3 regions of the Bradyrhizobium sp. 1200_D9_N1_1 genome follow, and region 1 is predicted to be linked to each of the others. Evidence: riboswitches for the same ligand, from Rfam matches in the RefSeq annotation. Region 1 holds a riboswitch; each other region holds the start of a gene.
The links. A riboswitch is a leader RNA that binds a small molecule or an ion and turns the genes downstream of it on or off. The one in region 1 is predicted to bind cobalamin.
Positions count from the first base shown of each region.

Region 2: it holds a riboswitch for cobalamin, as region 1 does, so the genes downstream of both, AB5K84_RS22615 (TonB-dependent receptor) here and AB5K84_RS04360 (ribonucleoside-diphosphate reductase subunit alpha) in region 1, are expected to answer to the same signal.
Region 3: it holds a riboswitch for cobalamin, as region 1 does, so the genes downstream of both, metE (5-methyltetrahydropteroyltriglutamate--homocysteine S-methyltransferase) here and AB5K84_RS04360 (ribonucleoside-diphosphate reductase subunit alpha) in region 1, are expected to answer to the same signal.

Region 1 covers NZ_CP197226.1:905,697-912,610, reverse strand. The annotation lists gene AB5K84_RS04375 (outer membrane protein) at 529-1,122, shown strand; gene AB5K84_RS04370 (hypothetical protein) at 1,867-2,124, opposite strand; gene AB5K84_RS04365 (ribonucleotide-diphosphate reductase subunit beta) at 2,412-3,485, opposite strand; gene AB5K84_RS04360 (ribonucleoside-diphosphate reductase subunit alpha) at 3,476-5,419, opposite strand; cobalamin riboswitch at 5,524-5,694, opposite strand; partial or broken gene AB5K84_RS04355 (transposase) at 5,820-5,966, opposite strand; gene AB5K84_RS04350 (GNAT family N-acetyltransferase) at 6,402-6,914, opposite strand, start outside.
Region 2 covers NZ_CP197226.1:4,693,907-4,700,820, reverse strand. The annotation lists gene AB5K84_RS22620 (hypothetical protein) at 385-966, opposite strand; gene AB5K84_RS22615 (TonB-dependent receptor) at 1,041-3,272, opposite strand; cobalamin riboswitch at 3,387-3,600, opposite strand; gene AB5K84_RS22610 (hypothetical protein) at 3,666-3,887, opposite strand; gene AB5K84_RS22605 (hypothetical protein) at 3,975-4,232, opposite strand; gene AB5K84_RS22600 (hypothetical protein) at 4,372-4,584, opposite strand; gene AB5K84_RS22595 (hypothetical protein) at 4,712-4,888, opposite strand; gene AB5K84_RS22590 (adenylate/guanylate cyclase domain-containing protein) at 4,992-6,728, opposite strand.
Region 3 covers NZ_CP197226.1:7,828,914-7,835,827, forward strand. The annotation lists gene metE (5-methyltetrahydropteroyltriglutamate--homocysteine S-methyltransferase) at 768-3,113, opposite strand; cobalamin riboswitch at 3,215-3,416, opposite strand; gene AB5K84_RS37180 (hypothetical protein) at 3,768-4,058, shown strand; gene AB5K84_RS37185 (hypothetical protein) at 4,404-5,129, shown strand; gene AB5K84_RS37190 (thermonuclease family protein) at 6,264-6,914, shown strand, end outside.

The DNA of each region.
Region 1 (6,914 bases):
TTCGCCGTAAGCGGGAACACTTGCATCCAATGGCCGACGAACGGTCGATACGGGCGGAACGAGGACACGCGGAGCAGCTGCAATCAGGAAACTGACTCGCTGTCGATGCGCTGACTCTTGTCATGCTGATGTGCTCGAAGCCGCGCAGGACGGGTAACCGCGATTAGACATTTTCGGGTCAAGCCACTTAATCAACAGTCGGCGGACAGCATCCGCGACCGACCCGACATGCACTTTGCCCATCGACCGGCCGCTCAGGCGGCGCTTGCGACCCCGTCAACTACCAACCCTTGCAGTTGATGGAGGTGGCGGAAACGTGGCAATCGTCGTCAATATCCCGTCGGGGGCGTCGAATTCGAAACTGGGATTCAGAAGAATAAAAAAATTGCTAGCGGGCACGGTAGCCCTCAACACGCTGGCTGCTCCTGCCTCTGCCGTTGATCCGGCCGCGCGGCCTTACTTCAAAGCGCCTCCGGCGGTCATTCCGATCTATGATTGGAGCGGCTTCTACGTCGGCAGTGCTGGGACGTGGTCAACGCCGGCGGCGTGGTCGTCGCTCCGCCCGTTGGCATGGGGCGCCATCATGCGACGGGAGGCACGGTGGGCGGTCACATCGGCTACCGCTGGCAAATAGCGAACTCGGTGTTCGGTCTGGAGACGCAGGGCAATTGGGCCGATTTCAAGGGCTCCAACGCGAACCTTGCTTTCGCAGGCGTCCGGGATGACTCCACGCTTGATGCATTCGGCCTGTTCACGGGCCAAGTCGGCTATGCTTGGAATAACGTGCTGCTCTATGTAAGAGGTGGGGCTGCAGTCGTCCGTGACAAATACCGGGTCTCCGATTTTGCGACCGGGCTCACTATCGACAACGGCAGCGAAACTCGTTGGGGCGGCACGGTAGGGGCGGGCCTTGAATTTGGCTTTGCTCCGAACTGGTCCATCGGCGTTGAATACGACCACCTGTTCATGGGTCGTCGGGATGTGGATTTCTTTTTTTCACCCGGACTCGTGGGTGTTCCGGTGGGCACTTTTGCAGGGACTGCCCGTATCGGTCAGGACGTCGATATCGGCTTGGTCCGTGTGAACTACCGGTGGGGTGGCGTGATCGCCACGACCTATTGATCGATCTTCGCCAAAATGGCGCGGGTTCGCACCAATATCCTGAGCCGCATCGCGGCATAGAAACCTTGGCAACAGGGACTCGCATCAATAGCGCTATCGGCTTCTTGTCGGTACATCGGCTCGAGCTGGTTAGGCGTGGTTCAAAGGAATCTGGCTGATCTGGTTATGACGCAGCGCCACGGCGAGATCGCGGCGAACTCAAGCGTGCTGCCGTGGTCGAACGCCAGCCGCTTAGTGGCTGGCTGCGCCGATTTCCCGGCCCCGTGCCTCCACCTGCATCACCGTCGGCTTTCCGGCCGTCGGAGAATGATGAGGCAAAAAATAGTTTTGTCGACCGTCGTAGTTAACCCGGCCCTCGCTTAGGGAGACACAGGTCATCGATTACAATCGTTCCGGTCGGCCGCAGCACGCTCATCGCACAGGCAGCGCACTGAAATGCGAGCCGAGGTGCGAGCCGGGCGCACCTTCGTGCTACGACTTGGTCGACCAGGTCGAGGCCGCACTGGCCACCTCGGACGAAAGGCCGACGAGCGGTCGAAGCGGCGCTCGTGCGAGGGTGGGACATAACGTCGACGACGTGATGGCTTGCGTCATCGTCGCTGCCGATCTCTGCGCCCGATCAGCCTGCCGAACCCCCGCTGGCGCGGATCAATTGGGAGCGCCTCGGAGAGCGGATGCAAAATCTCGAGAGGTGGATCGGCAGCGCTGAAGCGGAACTCTTGTGTTAGGACAGAAACGCGGCTGTCATCCGAGCCGCATTGCCAGCGTCTGCTCGTAGTAGATCACCTCCGCGAAGCCACGGCCGAGGAAGACCGCCAGTGGGTCGGCGACGAAATCAAACGCGAAGGGGGATGAAGAACAAATCGGTTTGCCTGATCCGACCGGGCTGCAATGAAGATGACCCCCTTTGACAGGGTTGCCCCTCTTTACAACTTCCGATTGCGTGATAGTAATCCCCTCTAGCCCTAAGAGGGGGGCGGCCGTGGCGATCATCGAGAACATTCGTCTGCTCAAGGGCGTAGCCGTGTTGCGCTGATTGACTTCATGAAGGTGGTTGACGAGACCCACCTCACCGACCTGCGGAAATACTGTAAACCCTAGCCGCCATCAGCAATGGAGCGCATGTACCGGCTTAACCCAACAAACCATCTGTGTGTCCGGCTTTGTCGCGCTGCAATCAAGACGCCACGATGAGGAGGTCCGGTTCTATGCCTTTGTCATGCTGGCGGGTGACGGCGACGACTATCGGCGCCTGCCGCTGTCAATGCCGCTAGCATGAATAAAATGGGCTAGATACGGCCGAAAGTCGCCCACACCCCGTCTTCGCCGTCCCAGCTGCCGCGGCTCGCCGCCTTGGAGTACTCCGTGGCGCGCTGCTCGAAGAAATTGGCGTGCTCGACGCCATTGAGAATCTCGACGAGCCACGGCAGCGGATGCGCCTTGAGCTGGGTGAACCCGCCCTCCTTCGCCTCGAAGAAGCCGAAGACCGGGGCAATCCGGAGTTGGGCCAGTCGCCAGTCGGCGACGTAGCGGACGTAGGCGTGGATATGCTCAGGCAGCATCCCCTCGATCTTGCCAAGGCCGAAGGCGAGCTCGACGAAGTTCTCCTCCAGCTTCACCATGGTCTTGGCTACGTCGACAATGTCGTCGCGGACGGGGCGCGTCACCGCGCCGGTTTCGCGGTGCCATTCGTGAAATAGCTTGATGATGCCCTCGCAGTGGAGACTCTCGTCGCGCACTGACCAGCTTACGATCTGTCCCATGCCGTTCATTTTGTTGTGGCGTGGGAAGTTGAGCAGCATGGCGAAGCTGGCGAACAAGGCCATGCCTTCGGTGAAGGCGCCGAACATCGCCAGGGTACGGGCGACATCCGCCACGCTGTCGACGCCGAACTCGTGCATGTAGTCCGCCTTGGCGCGCATCTGCGCATAGCCGCGGAATGCCTCGAACTCGGTCTTAGGCATACCGAGCGTCTTGAGTAGCAGGGCATAGGCGTCGATATGAACCGTCTCCATGTTAGTGAAAGCGGCCATCATCATCTGGACGGTGAGTGGCTGGAAGATCGGAATGTACCGCTTGAAATAGTTGTCGCCGACCTCGATGTCCGACTGAGTGAAGAAACGGAAGATCTGGGTGAGCAGCGCGCGCTCGCTGTCGGTGACGCGGCCCGAAGCCCAGTCGTTGAGGTCGGCGCCGAGCGGCACCTCCTCGCCCATCCAGTGGGTCTGCTGCTGGCGCTTCCAGAACTCGTAAGCCCAGGCATAGCGATCGACGTCGTAGCTGCCGGTCGAGTCAAGGAGGCCGACGCGTCCCTTGCCGATCAACGTGCGCGGATCGGCGCGCGATAGATCGATCACTGACATGCGAGGCACTCCTCATAGTCGGTGCGCTGCCGCGCCGGCTGCTGCGTCGGCGTTGCATCCCCGGCAATCTTGCCGGCGAACGCCGCGCGCGAGATCGACTTTGATCGACAGTAGTAGAGGCTCTTCACCCCACGCTTCCACGCCGTCCAGTGCAGCATGTGGAGGTCCCACTTATCGACGTCGGCCGGCAGATAGAGGTTGATCGACTGGCTCTGGCAAATCAACGCGGCGCGGTCGGCGGCAAGCTCGACGATCCAGCGCTGGTCGATCTCGAAGGCGGTGCGAAAGATCGCTTTCTCGTGCTCCGACAGGACGTCGAGATGGGCGACCGATCCGTCGTGCGCGATGATCGACTCCCAGGTCGCCGAGGTGTCGGCGCCTTTCGCGGCCAGCACCTTAGCGAGGTGCGGATTGCGCACCGAGATGGCGCCGGATAGCGTCTTGTGGGTGTAGATGTTGGCCGGGATCGGCTCAGTGCAGGCGCTGGTGCCCCCGCAGATGATGCTGATCGAGGCGGTCGGCGCGATTGCGATCTTGTGGCTGAAGCGCGCCATCACGCCGCGTTCCAGGGCATCCGGGCACGGGCCACGCTCGCGAGCGAGCGCCACGGATGCGGCGTCGGCTTCGCGACGGAGTTTTCGGAACATGTTCAGATTGAATGACTTGGCCAAGGTACCCTCCATTGGAATGCCCTTGGCCTGGAGAAACGAGTGGAAGCCCATGACGCCGAGGCCAACGGAGCGCTCGCGCAGGGCGGCGTAGCGGGCACGCTTCATTCCGTCCGGCGCCACCGTGATGAAGTGCGTGAGCACGTTGTCTAGGAAGCGCATGACGTCCTCTATGAAGCCGGGCTCCTCATTCCACTGGTCCCAGGTCTCGAGGTTGAGCGACGACAGGCAGCAAACCGCGGTGCGCTCCTCGCCGCGATGATCGATGCCGGTCGACAGGGTAATCTCGCTGCACAGGTTGGAGGTCGAGACCTCGAGGCCGAGCTCGCGCTGGTGCTTGGGGAGCGCACGGTTCACGGTGTCGATGAACAAGAGATAAGGCTCGCCGGTCTGCAGCCGGTTCTCAAGGATGCGTTGCCACAGCTGGCGGGCGTCGATCTCGCGGACGACCTCGTTAGTCTTCGGGCTGCGCAGAGCGAATGCGGTGCCGGCGCCCACGGCACACATGAACTCGTCGGTGACGTTGATGCCGTGATGTAGGTTGAGGCTCTTGCGGTTGAAGTCACCAGACGCCTTGCGGATCTCGAGGAACTCCTCGATCTCGGGATGGTGGATATCGAGATAGACCGCCGCCGAGCCGCGCCGCAACGAGCCCTGGCTGATCGCCAGCGTGAGGCCGTCCGTGACGTGGATGAACGGGATGATGCCCGAGGTGACGCCGCCCCTCGCCTTCTCGCCGATTGAGCGAACATTACCCCAGTAGGTGCCGATGCCGCCGCCATTGGAAGCAAGCCAGACGTTCTCGTTCCAGGTGCCGACGATGCCTTCGAGCGAGTCCGACACTGAGTTAAGGAAGCACGAGATCGGAAGGCCGCGCGTCGTGCCGCCGTTGGAGAGCACCGGTGTGGCCGGCATGAACCACAGCCGAGACATCGCATCATATAGACGTTGGGCATGCGCAACATTGTCCGCGAAGGCGCAAGACACTCGGGCGAACATGTCCTGGAGGCCTTCGCCGGCGAGCAGATAGCGGTCGGTCAGCGTCAGCCTACCAAACGAGGTCAGCAGGTCGTCGCGCGACCGATCGAGCGAAAGGTCAGACGGAGTTGGCGATCGCGCGGGGGGCCTCGGCAGGGGAGCCGGCAATGCTGGGGGCTGCACAAGACACAGTTCAGGTGTGGTAGGCTTTGCCTGCGCTGAGGGCTGCCGCACACTCGGCAGCTCAATGAGATGACCATACTGATCGAAATCGTAAGACGCCGACATCGGCAACCCCGTGATATTTGGGGGCTGGGACCGTGCGGACGACTTGCGAGGGGACCGGGCAAATGTCCCCGGCTGCAAGCGACCCACCGGGCACCCCGCCCGAGGACATGGGTTCTGTCGCGGTAGGTTTCCTGGCTCGCGGGTCGCTGCGGCTGTCGGCCTTCCCAGCGCTGTCGCGCTAATGCCTCGGAATAGCCGCTGCCGACACAATGGGTTCCCCCCTAACACCGTGCCACCATATATGCGAATTTAAAACCACTACGACACCACATATAGAAGCCTTTGCCCAGACTCGTCAAGACGGCACAGTCAAGTTAACCAGTTGGAGCAGCCCCGAGGTCGAGGTTCGAAATTCGCCGAGCGCCTGTCCTGAGAGCCTCACTCAAAAAACATAGATGTCTCAAGGCCTGGCCAATCGGCGAGTTAGGAGCCTCAGATGGGCGACGAGCGGCCAGGCGAGCTCGGTAGCGGCGGAACCTTCGAAGTCTTTGCAGAGATGCCCACATCTGCCGAGCCACGCAAAGGTGCGCTCGACGACCCAGCGCCTGCGATCGGCCAAGATGTGCTCAAACCTTTGGAAGTGGCGTCGCAAATTCTCCAACAGGGGAACAGCAACCCTGGACATCCTGAATGTTGGCATCGATCGGTTCGCGGTCCGCGAATTGAGTTGGGCCGGATCGGGTTTCGGTAGCCATACGCGTCTCGCCATTCATCGCTTTCTGTGGCCTTAGATCAAAAATTGTCTGGAGCCCGACCGCAAATCGATGCAGCCGCCCGTGGCAATATCCCAGCTTAGTGGATTTGACCCCGCCAGCTCTCACATCAGACGTGCCAACTTTGCCGAAGAGACGATTGGTATGCTTTTCGCAGGCCCGGCGAGCCGCCTCACGTGCTCAGTTGTCTGGCCGCGAACATAAGCCGTCCTGACCGAACGCGGTCATGTCAGGTTATTGGCAATCAATCCTAACGGGATGAGGCGGAGCTATGCTTGAGTCTGGGTGACGAGCCGATCCGGCGGCGCGGCCTTGCTGGGTCGGAATGAAGCCGTTCGCAACATTGGCGTGAGCGGCGGCGAAGAACCGTGTTGTATCTCACCAACGACCTTGAAGCCGTGACGTTGGTAAAAGGGAATGTTTTCAGGGTTCGAACTTTCGAGGTAGGCAACAATGCCGTCCTCATCGCATCGTTGAAGGGCGTAGTTCATCAGCAACGTGCCAAGCCCTTTTCCGACCCAGTTCGGATCGACGGCAATGAGTGGCAGATACCAATGTGGCTCGTGGGGACGATGTTCGGCCATTCTCCGCCGCAAGTGTGCCATATCCTCGGTAATCTCCGGGCGCAGGGATAGCGCCATGATTGCATCCAATGCCTCCTCATCTTGCTGCACGTTGGGAGGCAGCCACAGGGCCGCGCCACGAATCTCTCCCGCGACGTAGGCTGTGCCATGTGCAAATGCTCGGCCCCCACAGGCGTCAATGAACTGAGGCATGCTTCT
Region 2 (6,914 bases), 3.8 Mb from region 1:
CCGTACGCACGGCCCGCCATTTCGCCGCAGTTTTCCCAGCCCTGTCGACGGAGCCGGAAACTTACAGGCGAGACGAACCTGACAGCGTCGCTCATCCAGCACGAAGTCTCGGGCTCACGGAGAGCAATCCGCCCTGCCCTTAACTCTCGCGCCCGACGCTGCCGCGTCCACCGCAAGCCCGGCTCGCGAAACGTGACGACACAAGATCGCCCCTCAAGGATGAGCCGGGATGGGCGACACATACGTCAATTCCGAATTTCGGCAAAGTGGAATATTTTTGCGCAAGCGGATTGACCGACCGCGGGGGTGTTTTGCCCGTCGGGCAACGCAAGATCTCGTAGCCTGGATTTCGCTGCGCTCCATCCGGGGCTTTCAGAGGGCCGCTCAGGCCGACATCGCGCCCTTGCGCCCGAACGGATCGACCAGGCGGACGATCTCGCAGGCGGCGACGAGGCCGGCGAGCCAGACGGCGCCGGTCAGTCCAATCCGCGCCACGATGGCCGCGGTGAAGGCGCCCGCTCCGCCGAGGACCGGCGTCGCAGCGAGCAGCACGAGCTCATAGGCCGCGTAGGCGAGGACGAATGCGATCGCCAGCATCAGGGGCGTGCGGCCATGCGCCAGCGCACGGAGCGCGGCGGACGAGGCCGCGGTCGCGACGAGTGCAGCAGCGCCAATGACAAAGCCCCAGGCGATCGTGCTCCCGGCAACGGGATAGTGCAGCACGCCGAAGCCGATGCTCTGGTTCACGAGCCACGCGCCGCTGACGACGAGCAGTGCCGGCCGCAGCGGCAACATCGCGGCCGCGACGACCGCGAAGGCCGCAAAGGGCGTTGCGCAGGCGAGCGCAAGACTTGCGAGCGCGCATGACACCGCCAGCAGCGCAAAGCAGAACATCGGTGCAAGGCGCGGCGCGACCGGATGGAGCCGGAAACGGTCGGCGTGAGGCGGCAGGATGCTGAGAGCCATGAGTAATCTCCTTCTTTTCGAATTCTAGTCCATTCGGGAGCCTATGACAGCCCCCGTCGCGATCAGAGCCTTGATCAGAATTTGGCGCCGGCCTTGAGCAGATAGGTGCGGCCCGGCAGCGGATAGGCACTGAAGCGGCCGTCCGTGAAGGTGCTTGCGATCGCATAGTCGTAGTAGAGCGCGTTCAGCACGTTGTTGACGCTCAAAGACCAGAAGTAGCGCTCGTACTGACCGCTGAGCTTGAGATCGATCGTGCCATTGGCTGGGATCGGCCGCTGTGTTCCCGCCTGGTCATTGTCCATGCGCCGCTCGCTCCAGAAGCGCGCGGTGGCGTCGAGCACCACATAGTTCTGCCAGATGTTCCAAGTGACGCCTGCACTCGCGGTGTAGCGCGACACCAGCGGCACGTCGTTGCCGGCCCAGACGCCCTCGCGAAACACGGCCCTTGTATAGGCCATGCCGGAGCGCAGGAGCAGAGAGTCGTTGACGCGATAGGACAGACTGGTCTCCGAGCCGTAACGGCGGGTCGGATCGAGGTTGGTGTTGTAGAACAGGATCGGACTGAAGTGGATCTCGTTGGCGAGGTCCATCAGATAGAGGCTGCTCTGCAATTGCAGCCCGCCTCCCTTGATGCGCAGCCCGCCCTCGACATCCTGCGAGGTCTGGGTCTTGAGCCGGAAGGTCTGCGGCAGCGGATTGAAGAAGGGGTCGAATGAAGGGCCCGACGACACACGCTCATCGACATCCGGCGTGCGGAATGCGCGCGCAGCGCGGCCGAACAGCGAGACGATGTCATTGAGGCGATGCTCGCCCCCGAGGTGCAGCGCGTATTGGGTCTCGTCGCTCCTGAGCGGGAGCGCGCCGATGTCGGTGTTGAACGGAGCGGCGACGTCAAAATGATCGCGCGCCGAGAGACTGACGCTCTGCACCCGCACGCCATAGGAGACGTCCGTCGTCGGCGCCACACCCAATGTGTGCTGAAAATAGCCCGCAACCGTCTGCTGCCTGAGATCGTAATTGTGCCAGGGCGCAAGCCCCTGGCCGGCGCCGCGGTTCTGCTGAAAGCTCGCATCGTAATAATCGAGGCCGGTCAGCAGTTGCGACGGCATCCCCAGCAGCAAGCCCTTCACGCTGAGCCGCGGCGTGATCGACCATGTCGTCAGATCGGCATCGACATAGGTGGACGTGAACAACGCGGGAACCGGCGCTGGGCCGGAGAAGAACGCGCTCTGCTGCTTCTTGTCGCGCACACCGCCGTCCACGATGAGATCGATGCCGTTGGCCAGGGTCTTCGTGAAGCCGGCCGTCGCGCTGAAGCCCTGCTGGTTGGCGTAGTTGAAGGGTGTGCTGGTGCCCCGTCGGTTGGTCGCGAGCTCGTCGACGCCGATGGACGGATCGACGGTGCGGCCGCCCGGCAATCGCAGCTCCTGATTGTCGCCGGTAACGGTGACGAAAGCAGTCAGGTCTGATGTCGTGTAGTTCAGGTTGCCGACGCCATTCTCCTGGACAAGGCGATTGTTGTCGCGGTAGCCGTCTGTCTTGACGGCATTGCCGTAGAACGAGGTCGACCACGGACCGGAATTGAGCGACGTCGAGACATTGCCAAGCCTGGTGTCGAACGAGCCGAAGCCGGCCTCGATGCGCGCGGCAACGGGCGGCCCGCCGACGCCGTTCCTGGTGATGATGTTGATCACGCCGCCGACCGCATTGTCCCCATAGAGCACCGCGCCGGCATTGCCGCGCGTGATCTCGATACGCTCAATGGAATTGAGCGGGACAGTGGAGAGGTCCACCTGCGCGATGTCGATGTCGTTCAGCCGCCGCCCGTTGATCAGCACCAGCGAATTGGCAGTGGCAAACGCGCCGAAGCCGCGCAGGTCGACGCTGGTCTTCGCGCCGATCTGGCCGCCATAGAGCGTCGTGATCTGGGCACCCGGGACTTGCGTCGCGATGATCTCGGCAAGCGTCTGCGAGGGCGCATGTGCGATATCCGCGGCCGTGATGACGGTCGCGGCGGCCCCGACGATGCCTCCGTTGCCGGCGACCGCCTCGCCGCCGGAGCCGGACGAGCCGGCGCCATTGCCTGCCGGCGCTCCGCTCGGGGCTCGCAGCCTCGCCGTGTCGCCATCGCCGATCGCCCTGGCGCGTGTGCGGTTCTGATCGTCGGGCCTGGTCACTTCGACCGGCGGCAGCTGCTCGGCGGCGGCTTGCTGCGCGAAAGCTGTGGGGAGATCGATCGCATGGAGGAAAACGGCAGCAACGATGCCGGCGCGAAGGCGCCTGGCGGCAGAGACAATACGGGACACAGTTGTAACCTCGGCATGACGTCAGTGGCACGTCACAGCGAACGAGGCTTTACGGCGGAGCAATCGATTGCTCCGGTGAAGCTAATGCCTGTACTCCCCGACCGACATCTTCGCGTGTGACCACGGCTGACGGCAGGTCTCCTGGCTCGCGGGTCGTTACCTTACGTCGCCTTCCCAGGACCGAGATTCCCAGTGGCATATGACGAAAGATTCACCGCTTACAGTTGCGGGGGCAGCCGTGGCGTTGGGACAATCCCGGCATTGGGACAATCTCGCACCACGTTCCCTTTTGATCTCCGTGCGGAGAACCGTCACCGATCAATCTACGAGGCGGCCGTACGGAGAGTCAATCGACCGGTTGAACGATGAGCTGCAAACGCGAGGCAAACACAATCAGTCAGGCTTCCGCACCGCGCGCGTCGTGACCACCGCCCGCTCACCGGCATCGACAAGCTGGCCGATGCCGGTTCGGCCCGCGAGCGCGCAGCGGACGATGTTCTCGGCGACCGACCTGCGGAACCCATGATCCTCGCCCCTGGGCCGATTGCGGCAAATCCGATCCAGCGCCAGCTTCATGTTGATCCGTGTACGGGTGTCGAAATGCGCGCTGATCATTCGCCCGGCCTCGATACGTGATGTTGGGGCGGAAACGTCCGACGATCGCCCGGGTTCCGAAACGGGATCGCGCAATAGAGCGGCCGGCTACGCCCGCCCTCTCTGGCGCTGTGCCTGAGCCCAGGCCACCGTGACGTCGCGCGGCGGGATGTCGATGCGCCGGATCGGCGTCAATCCGCCCGAGGCGGAGATGATCGCGGTCTCCTCGCGGCGACAGCGCGGACACACGAAGCGGACCTCGCTCGGGGACGTCGACCAGCTCGAGCGTTTGACGTTGGCCGCCATCGGCCACGCGTCGCACTGCGAGCACGACACCAGAAACCGGCCGGGATCGAGCATACCCATTCCATGCGACTCCGCGTCCTGCCTGCTCCTACCAATGATTATGTCAGGTGAATCGTTCCGGTGCCCCGACACCGTCAACCCCTCAATGCCCAAGGGGCCGGCGATCCCGGCCCTCAAGCTTCTGCAAACCGCTGGCCGCTCAGTGCGCGCCCTTGAGCGTGCAGGACGTGGTGCAGGTGACCGTGTTGCCATGGTCGCACGCCTTGCAGGCGGCCACGCATTGGTTCATGTCGCGGGGGTTGTAGGAGCTGTAGTTCCGCACCGGGCAGGCTGCGGTCGAGCCGGTGATGTCCTGCTCCTGATTGCAGGCCGCCGCCATGAGCGCGAGAATGAGGACCGCAAGCAGACGCATGGGATTGTACACGCTGCATTGCAGCGAGTCCCGGCATTCCCACTGCGAGCCATCGCGAATCGCGACGCTCGCTCCCATCAAAGTCAAAGGATGCGTGCCAAATGTTAAGAACGGATTGCAGCCGCCTTCAGGCCGCAGCGCTGGTCGCGACCGCAGCCCGCGTCTCGCGCGCAAGCTGATAATAGTGCTCGGCGAGCTTGAGATAGAATTCGCGCTTGGTGCTGTCGGTGGCGAGCTTGGCGATCAGCTCGCATTCGGCCGTGAGCGTCTCGAACCGTTCCAGCCTGTCCTCAAGTTCTGTCATCGGCGTGTCCCCATCAAACGCCTCAAGGACGATCAACCTAAGCCTGGGAAATAGGTCACGGCGAACATCGTTATCGAGTAGAAACAATTTTTCCCGCGGCGGCTTACTTCTGCTCCAGCCGCCAGGCACCGTCCCACCTCTCGTCCGGCGGATTGACCTCGAACTGCGCGATGCGGGCGAGCAGCGCGCGCGAGGGACCGTCGCCGGGGACGGCTTCGAGCGCCGCGTTGAAGGCGGCGCGGGCCTCGTCGAAGCGGCGGGCGCGATAGGCGGCAAGACCTTCGGCATAGTGCGTGCGCAAGCCGTCCTGCGCGGCGGTGAGCACGCCGGCCCTCGCCATCACCTCGAAGATCGCCTGCGGCGCGCTCTGGCCGGCGACCGCGAGACGATCGATCTCGCGCAATTCGAGGCGCTCACCGACCGCATCCGCCGTCGCCTGCGAGATCAGGATGCGGGTGCCGTAGACCTTGTTGACGGCCTCGAGCCGCGAAGCGAGGTTCACGGCATCGCCCATCACGGTGAAGCTCATCATCAGCTCGGAGCCGATGCTGCCGGTGAGGACCTCGCCGGTGGCGATGCCGATGCGCAGGTCGCAGGGCACGGGCATGGCGCGGATGCCGAGCAGATCGGGCAATTGCTTCTGCAGCGCGGGCACCTGGTCGGTCATGTCGATGGCGGCACAGCCGGCAAGGAGTGCCGGCTCATCCTCCTCGATGAAGGGCGGGCCCCAATAGGCCATGATGGCATCGCCGATATATTTGTCGATGACGCCGCGATTGCTCCTGATCGGGGCCGACATCACCGTAAAATAGTGGTTCATCACCTTGACGAGGCCGCGCGGGGTCATGCCCTCACTCATCGAGGTGAAGCCGCTCATGTCGCAGAACATGATGGTCATCACCCGGCGCTGGCCGTCGATGGCGACCTCGGGCCGTTCGATCAGGCCCTGCACCACCTTGGGATCGATGTAGCGGCCAAACGTCTCGCGGATGCGCTCGTTGTGGCGCAACTGCTCGATCATGCGGTTGAAGGCGGCCGCGAGCTCGCCGATCTCGTCCTGGGTCGAGACGGCGATGGTCTTGTCGAACCGCCCGGCCTCGACCTCGCGGGTGCCGGCCAGCAACAACCGCACCGGCCGCGTGATGCCGCCGGACACCAGCAGAGCGAAGGCAAATCCGACGATCGCGGCGAGCAGGGTCACGATGCCCGACACGATGATGGCCTGGCGCTGGTGGCTCATCACCTGCGATGTCGAAGCGAAGACCTGTGTCAGCATGTCGGCGCGGATCGCATCGAACTTCCGATTGAACTGGTCGCGGATGGCGTCGATATGTTCCAGCGTGCCGCGGGCTTCTGCCATCTGCTTGGCGTCGACCTGCTTGAGCAGCTTTGCGTGGTCCTCGTTCAGGTCGCGGCGCAGCTCGGTGACGGCAGTCTCGATGCGGATCTCGATCCGCGCCAGCGCGGCATTGTCGGACGGCGTCCTCGGGTCGTCGATGATCGCGTTGATGAGCTTGCGTGCGCCCTCGGCCTCCTCCTCGATCTTGCGGTCCGCTTCCTCGAACTCGCGCAGGCGCGCCGCATAGGCCTCCTCGTCCGAGGACGCCTGCATCTTCATCATGACCATGCGCCGCAGCGCCACCGACCGCTCCAGCGAGCGGATATTGGCGCGCGCCAGATCGCCATAGGCCGGGATGTAGCGGTTGGTCAGCTCGTCCAGGAGGACGCCGACCTGGCTCGACATCACCATCGACAGGATCGAGGTGACCAGCATCAGGACGATCAATCCGAGGGCGATGCCGACGATCTTGCGTCGGATCGACTGGTTGAAAATCGGCATAGGTGCGGGGCAAAGGCTGAAAGGACGGGTCAGGGAACTCAATACACCGGATTTCAGCCCGGGAATACGCGCAATCTGGCCCTTCACGGCGCCCTGGACCGTGCGCAACCGTCGCCGGAGCCTTATTCGTTAACAAAGGTTAAAGGGCCTATTCTATTCCCCGTTGCAAGAGTTCCCGCCTTCCAT
Region 3 (6,914 bases), 6.9 Mb from region 1:
CAGAACCCAAGCGATGTGCGCGGTGTTAACAAGGTTATCTGAATTTGTCACCCCGCAGCTATGAACACCGCCCAGCATCTAATGATCTGACATGGGAGCAGCTTGGAAAGGCGCCGCCCTTCGATCAGGATCTGGAGATTGCCGTGATCGAGGGTAATTCAATTCACCGGGTGGTCTTTCCTTGCCGCCGGATCTTCGGCGGATGGATCAACGCGAATACCGGAGAGCAAATCGCTGTGCGGCCAACGCATTGGCGTATCTGGCCCGGATAGCCGTTATTCCAAATGGATTGGCGTGAGTTGGGGTACGGAGTGCCTTTGACGTCCTCTCTTCGGAAACTATCTAGCGTGGATTGATTGAGGGAGCCTGACGGCATCTCCGAGCGGACCGAATCCGCGCCGGTGCCTTGCGGTGTCCGTCAAGCATTAGTTTTCTCATTGCTGTCGCGGCCGTTGCCAACGTGCCCATGAGCGACAAATCACAGCCTAGACGGCCGCGTACCATGGCATGATTGAGCTGCGGCACTTCTGCTTGAATGGGTCGCAGATTTTCGGCGAATGTCGTCGCCTTGATCGAGCAGCCGGCAATTCTCCCGCGGCCGACGAAACTAGCGTAACGCGTCACCATCTTTTCTCCGAGACCGTACCTTCCCCGGTCCACGAAGTGGACCGGGCATTTTGTCAGCGGCAAGGATAGCCTCGATAATGTGGAAAGCGTAAATCACCATAACCCAATTAGCTTTGTCGAGAACAGACCGGAGCTCGGGATCAACGGATTTGCGGATCGGATGCAGCGCGCAGTTCGCGCGCGGCAGCGACCATGTTGGCGAGCGCAGGCCGAACCTCCTCCCATTTGCGCGTTTTTAGGCCGCAGTCCGGATTGACCCAGAGCTGAGAATCCTGCAAGCGCGTCCGAGCTAGCACGATCAGCTCCTTCATTTCGTCCGTCTCGGGAACGCGCGGAGAGTGAATGTCGTACACGCCCGGTCCGATTTGATTTGGATATTCGTACCTCCTGAACGCATCCAGCAGCTCCATTTTCGATCGCGACGTCTCGATTGAAATGACATCCGCATCCATTGCAGCGATCGCACCGATGATGTCGTTAAACTCTGAGTAGCACATATGTGTATGGATTTGCGTTTGATCGGTAACGCCCGATGAGCAGATGCGGAAGCAATCTCCGGCCCAATCGAGATATGCCTTCCAGTCCGACCGGCGCAATGGCAATCCTTCGCGAAGTGCAGCTTCGTCGATCTGTATCATCGCCGCACCGGCATTCTCGAGATCGCGGACTTCATCGCGCATCGCGAGCGCAAGCTGACGGCAGACCTCGCTTCTAGGAATATCATCGCGAACAAACGACCAGTTCAGGATCGTCACCGGTCCGGTCAACATCGCCTTCATCGGCTTACTAGTTAGTGATTGCGCGTAGCGCCACCATTCCACGGTGATCGGCTTCGGCCGCACTACATCGCCAAACAGGATCGGGGGCCTAACGCAGCGCGAACCATAGGACTGAACCCATCCATTCCTTGTAAATGCGAAGCCGGCGAGTTGCTCGCTGAAGTACTGCACCATGTCATTACGCTCGAATTCGCCATGAACGAGGACGTCAAGACCGATGTCCTCCTGCCAACGTACGGCGCGGGCTATCTCCTCTTTGAGGAACCTGTCGTATTGCTCCTCGCTCATCGCACCTCGCGCATGCGCCGCGCGAGCATTTCGCACCGCTGTGGTCTGCGGAAACGATCCTATCGTCGTGGTGGGAAAAGCCGGTAGTCCAAAGCGTTCCCTTTGGATCTCGGAACGACGGGCAAACGGGGTGGCGCGCTGGCGCATCGTCTGATCGATCGCCCTCATTCGGACAGCGACGTTGGCATTATGGATCTTCGGCGAGGTCCGGCGGGCAGTCGCAGCGCATTCCGACTCGGCAAGAGCTAGCCCAACATTCTGGTCGCCTGCGAGTACCCGCGCCAGGATCGCAAGCTCACGCATCTTCTGAACCGAGAAAGCAAGCCAGCTCTTGACGTCGGACGCGAGCCCGGTCTCGAGTTCAACATCGACCGGCACGTGAAGCAGCGAGCAGGATGGAGCGAGCTGTACACGGTGCCTGCCAAGCTTCGCAATCGAGGGCTTCAGCCGCTGACGGAGCGACGGCAAGTTCGACCGCCACACATTCCGGCCGTCGATGACACCGAGCGACATGACGAGATCACTTCGGCCGTCAGCAACGATCTGATCCAATAGTTCTGGCGCTCGAACCAAATCGACGTGCAGACCGGAAATTGGCAGGCTCAAGGCAGTATCCAGATTGTCGCCTAGGGCGCCGAAATAGCTCGCAAGCATGATCTTGATAGCGGGTCCCTCCTTTGCGAACCGGTTATAGGCGTGCAGCAACGAATTTCGCGCCGCCTCATCCAGATCAAGGACCAGGCAGGGCTCGTCAAACTGAACCCAACTTGCCCCTCGTTTGGCTAATTCATGCAGAAGGTCGATATAGACGGGTATCAGATCATCGAGGAGAGAGAGGGGCTGGAACGCACTATCGGTACTCTTGCCGAGCTTTAAAAATGTGACCGGCCCGATCAGGACAGGGCGGGTCTGAAAGCCAAGAGCCCTCGCTTCCTCATACTCTTCGACGGGTTTGCGAGAGCACAGTCTGAACGCCTGTCCCCGGTAAAACTCAGGAACCATGTAGTGGTAGTTGGTATCGAACCACTTGGTCATTTCCTGCGCGGGCACGCCAGATCCCCGCGGGCTCTGGGCGCAACTCGCATCCTGCTCGCCGCATTGCGATCCGCGGGCCATGGCGAAGTACGTTTGGAGCGAAACGGATTCTCCGTTCGCGGCGTAGATCTCCGGGATTGCGCCAACCATGACGCTTGTATCGAGCACCTGATCATACAGCGAGAAGTCGTTTGACGGAATGATCGTGACGCCGAGCGATTTTTGACGAGCCCAGTTCGCTGCGCGTAGGCCGAATGCGTCTTCGTGCAACTGCTGTTCACTAATCTTTCCAGCCCAGTAGCTTTCTAGAGCGAGCTTGAGCTCACGCCTTGGGCCGATGCGTGGCGTTCCGAGCGTAGCAACTGGAAGAGAGAGAGGAGACATAGCGTTAACCCCTGTTGGGGACAAAGGCCATGGCGGACGCAGGCAGGAGAAGTCGCGCGTGCGACGGCTGCTTGGCGCACCACCGAGACACCCCGCCCGTGGACCAATATATTGTCGGGGCCGGTCTCCTGGCTTGCTGGTCATCGCTGCTGTCCGGCCTTCCCGAAGCCGTGCAGGCTTCAGCGACATCGTCGGACAGCGGCTCGCCGCTCACAGTTGCGGGGGCAGAGCCGGCATTTGCACCGGCTTCCCTCTTAGCTCCGGATCAATGGGAACCGGAGAACCTCGACGACTTGGATTATCGGCAGGAGAACTCTTCCGTCAACCTCTCAGATTATGTGCAAGCTAATCTGCGACATCCGCTAGCCGAATGACCGTGCATCTCTGTGACTTCACCATCTAGAAACATTCTCTCATCAGAGATGTCATAATCAGACATATCCTTCTCAGATGCCGGATAAGCATCGGAGCTGCCTTGAGGCGGAGCCGCACGCTAAATTGATGAAAGGGACAGAAGCAGCCTGCCGGCGGGAGTACCGACGTTATATCAGAGCGCTTTCAATGCGGCTTTGCGATTTCCAGAGGTTCGCCCAGCACCTCAGCTAGCCAGCTCTTCGCTCAACTAAAGGATCTGCGGCGAATAGGCCAAGGCACGTGGCGAAATTTAGCAACTGGCGAGGGGTTGATTTGCGTGCCACCCAGACTTCAGAGCTGGGATCAAGCCGGCTTGGTGCTTGGCAATCACGCAGCTCGAACGCGGGCGGCACGATAGCGAACCACACAGCTCAATGGCGGCAAACCCACTTCCGTCCACAGGCATCCGGCATCGAGGCGTTCAACTCTTCTGCTAAATATCCGGTGCGGGACATGGATGCACAAGCTGCGGCGGATACGCCAAACAGAAACATCGAAAACATGCAAAGGTCGGAAAGTCGACAAGAGTGACACAAACTCCGTGAAATTTTCCGCCTATTGCCTGGCACGAAGAATGCAGACCCTCGGAATGCCCAGTCTCCTCCTCTGGGCAGGTCCAGCTCAGCCAATTGACGCAGTCGCTGCCGGGGAAGTTAGCTGCGCATGACATAGAGGGGAGCGCCTGCTCGCGCGGGACAGCTAGCGGGTGCATCCCCGTAAACTTCTTGCGATGGCATAGCAGGTTCGAGGTTGCCTGCTTCACAAGATATTTGGATGAAACGCGATAGGCCGAGGGTTATGAAGAGAATGCCTGGAAGACCCGCGCTATGGCTTAGCGTGGTCGGATTTTTAATCTGCCTCGCCTGGCCGGCTGCCATGAGCAATAATATTCGGGCCAGCGACAGTCCCCTTGTCGAACGACTGAAGTCAACTTGGCGAGCGCAAGATGGTGAGACGATAGAACAAATTATCTCCAATGTCTCGAAGGTGGCACAGTTCGTGCCTCAAATGTGGGGCGTTGTTGAACTTGGCCAAAACGACTTTATTTTCGTTTCGTGGACCAGACACCGGGACAACAAATCGGACGAACAGTACGTTATCGCCTGGAAGATCGCCCTCGACGGCACGCTTGAACTTGCGTCGACTTATGCGAAGCCGATGGAATTGGGCTGGCGCGCCCTGGCGCTCTCCCTAATCGCCAGTGAAGTCGCAGATGGCGAAAGGGACGCAAATCTTCGCTTTCTGCATGATCCGGCCAACTTCAACTTTGTGACTACCCCGCAAGGCCGGCTCGGCGATCTTCTGCGGCAGGGCCGCTGCACTATCATTGAACCAGTTGGAGTGGACTACTTACCGAAGCGGAATGATAAACCGGCCGAGAAGGGTGGCGTGTGGCGCGTTCTGCTCTTGGTGAATTGTAGTATCCAAGGACCACGTTATTTTACACACAACGGGGTCATCACTTTCGAGAAGAGAGAAGGACAGGATTGGGAGCCACAATCCTCCTTTGCCAAACGCATCGCGAAATTTCCCCCTGGCTCCTGGTTCCAACGCACCGAGCCAAAAGAAGAGGAAGACTTAGGAGAGCCAAGGCCTGAGTAAACCGCCGCAGAGCAACATCTTGCCGCAGTGGCGGAGCGCCTCGAACCTATTGCAAGACATACGCGCTCTACACTTGCTTTGTTTTAGCATCCGCAACGGTCCGGGTGCCTTTCTCGCAGCAGTCCGTCCCGTCGCAAGAAGGTCGGGCCGCGCGATTCCGTTTGTTCCGCCTAGTGTCAGCGGCGCGCACGAGCTTGCGAGATGTGGTTTTCCCGCCTTCACTCCACCCGGTGTGAGGACATCAGTTTGCGTAGCAACGTCGAAGGCACCAGGAAATGAGTGCTGAGACGAAGCCGGCGAGGAAGTTACCGGAAACCGTTCACCGGTAGCAACCCAGCATACCGCTGGGCGCTTGCGCATTTCGGAGCGTGCAGACCGGGAAGCTCAGAGCCGTACGCAAGAACGTCGAGGACCAGACTGGCTCGGCCCTAGCTTATCTGGCACCCATTCGTCTGCACGTCATAGATCCGGATTTCGAAGCATGGAAAACACTTCTATAACTGTGCTCCACCTGCCCTGGTCGACATCAACGATCATCCTGCCGGGCGGAAAAGGCATCGGATTTGCGCGGTTTGCTCGCGCAAGGAGCTAAGTTATGCGCGGGCGTCTACGCTGAACTCCATTGCGTCTTCTTCTAAATCGGTCAGAGCGAGCCAGACAAGATTTTTCACATCTTTTCGTGTGAAATGCGAAATTTCATCGCAGAACCGTCGGCAGCGGCAAGATTGCCGCTGGGAGCCGTGGCCGACCAGAACAAGGTTGCTCCTCAACGCCTGACTCCACCGCGAGCGCCGGCGCTTCATAGTCGGTCTCCTTTTTTGCAAAACACAACATTCCGGGGTTCGGGTTTGTTCAGCATCGCCCGTTCGGCCCGCCCGCGAGGATTTCCCCCTCAGGTGGAGGGTACAGCGCGGTCCTAGTGAGAGAGCCGATGCTCGAAGAATACCGCCGCCCGCCCCGAAGAAATCACTTGATCCTTACGCAGCGTCAGGCCGTAGGTTCGCGTTCCGGCGAAGCGCTCATAGAGCGCTCGGAAATGCCGGCGGAATAACGCACATAATGCTGTCAAGCAGTCGAATGTATCGGCACCGTATCGTGCGTGAAACGTGGATCAGGAGCGAAAGGTTATTGTCGGTGAACCGCGGAATTATGTTCGCATTGCTCGCTCTCGTCACATCTCCGGTCTGCGCCGCGACGCTCAGCGGTGCTCCGCGCATCCTCGACGGCAATACGATCGAGATCGAGAAAACCAACGTTCGGCTCTCAGGCATCGAAGCTCCTGAGACGGACCAGATTTGTCTCGACACCAACGGTCGCAAATGGGCCTGCGGCGTAGCTGCTCGCGACGAGCTTATCAAGCATTCAAATGGGCGAACCTGGGATTGTCACACCCAGAGAGTCGATGAGTACAGACGAGCCCTCGGTAACTGCTTCATCGAAGGCGAGAATGTGAATGTCTGGATGGTACGCTCGGGCTGGGCACTATCGGCTGCTGCATCTCACGCTGTCTATGAGTTGTCGGCAAGCACAGCCCATGCCGGACTGTGGTCGGGAGCGTTCATCGCTCCGTGGGACTGGCCTCGCCGCAATAAGGGCACGATGATCATCGGCGCGTGGTCGGTTCCGATCGACGCGCAGGAAGTACTGCTCGGATCAGTCCTGCTGTCGGAACCACCGTCCCCCGAGTGCCTGATAAAAGGCACTGTCGAGCGCAGCGGCGAGCGGATTTATCACCTGCCAGGGCAAGCCAGCTACGAACTAATCGATATGACGAAGAAGCGCAGC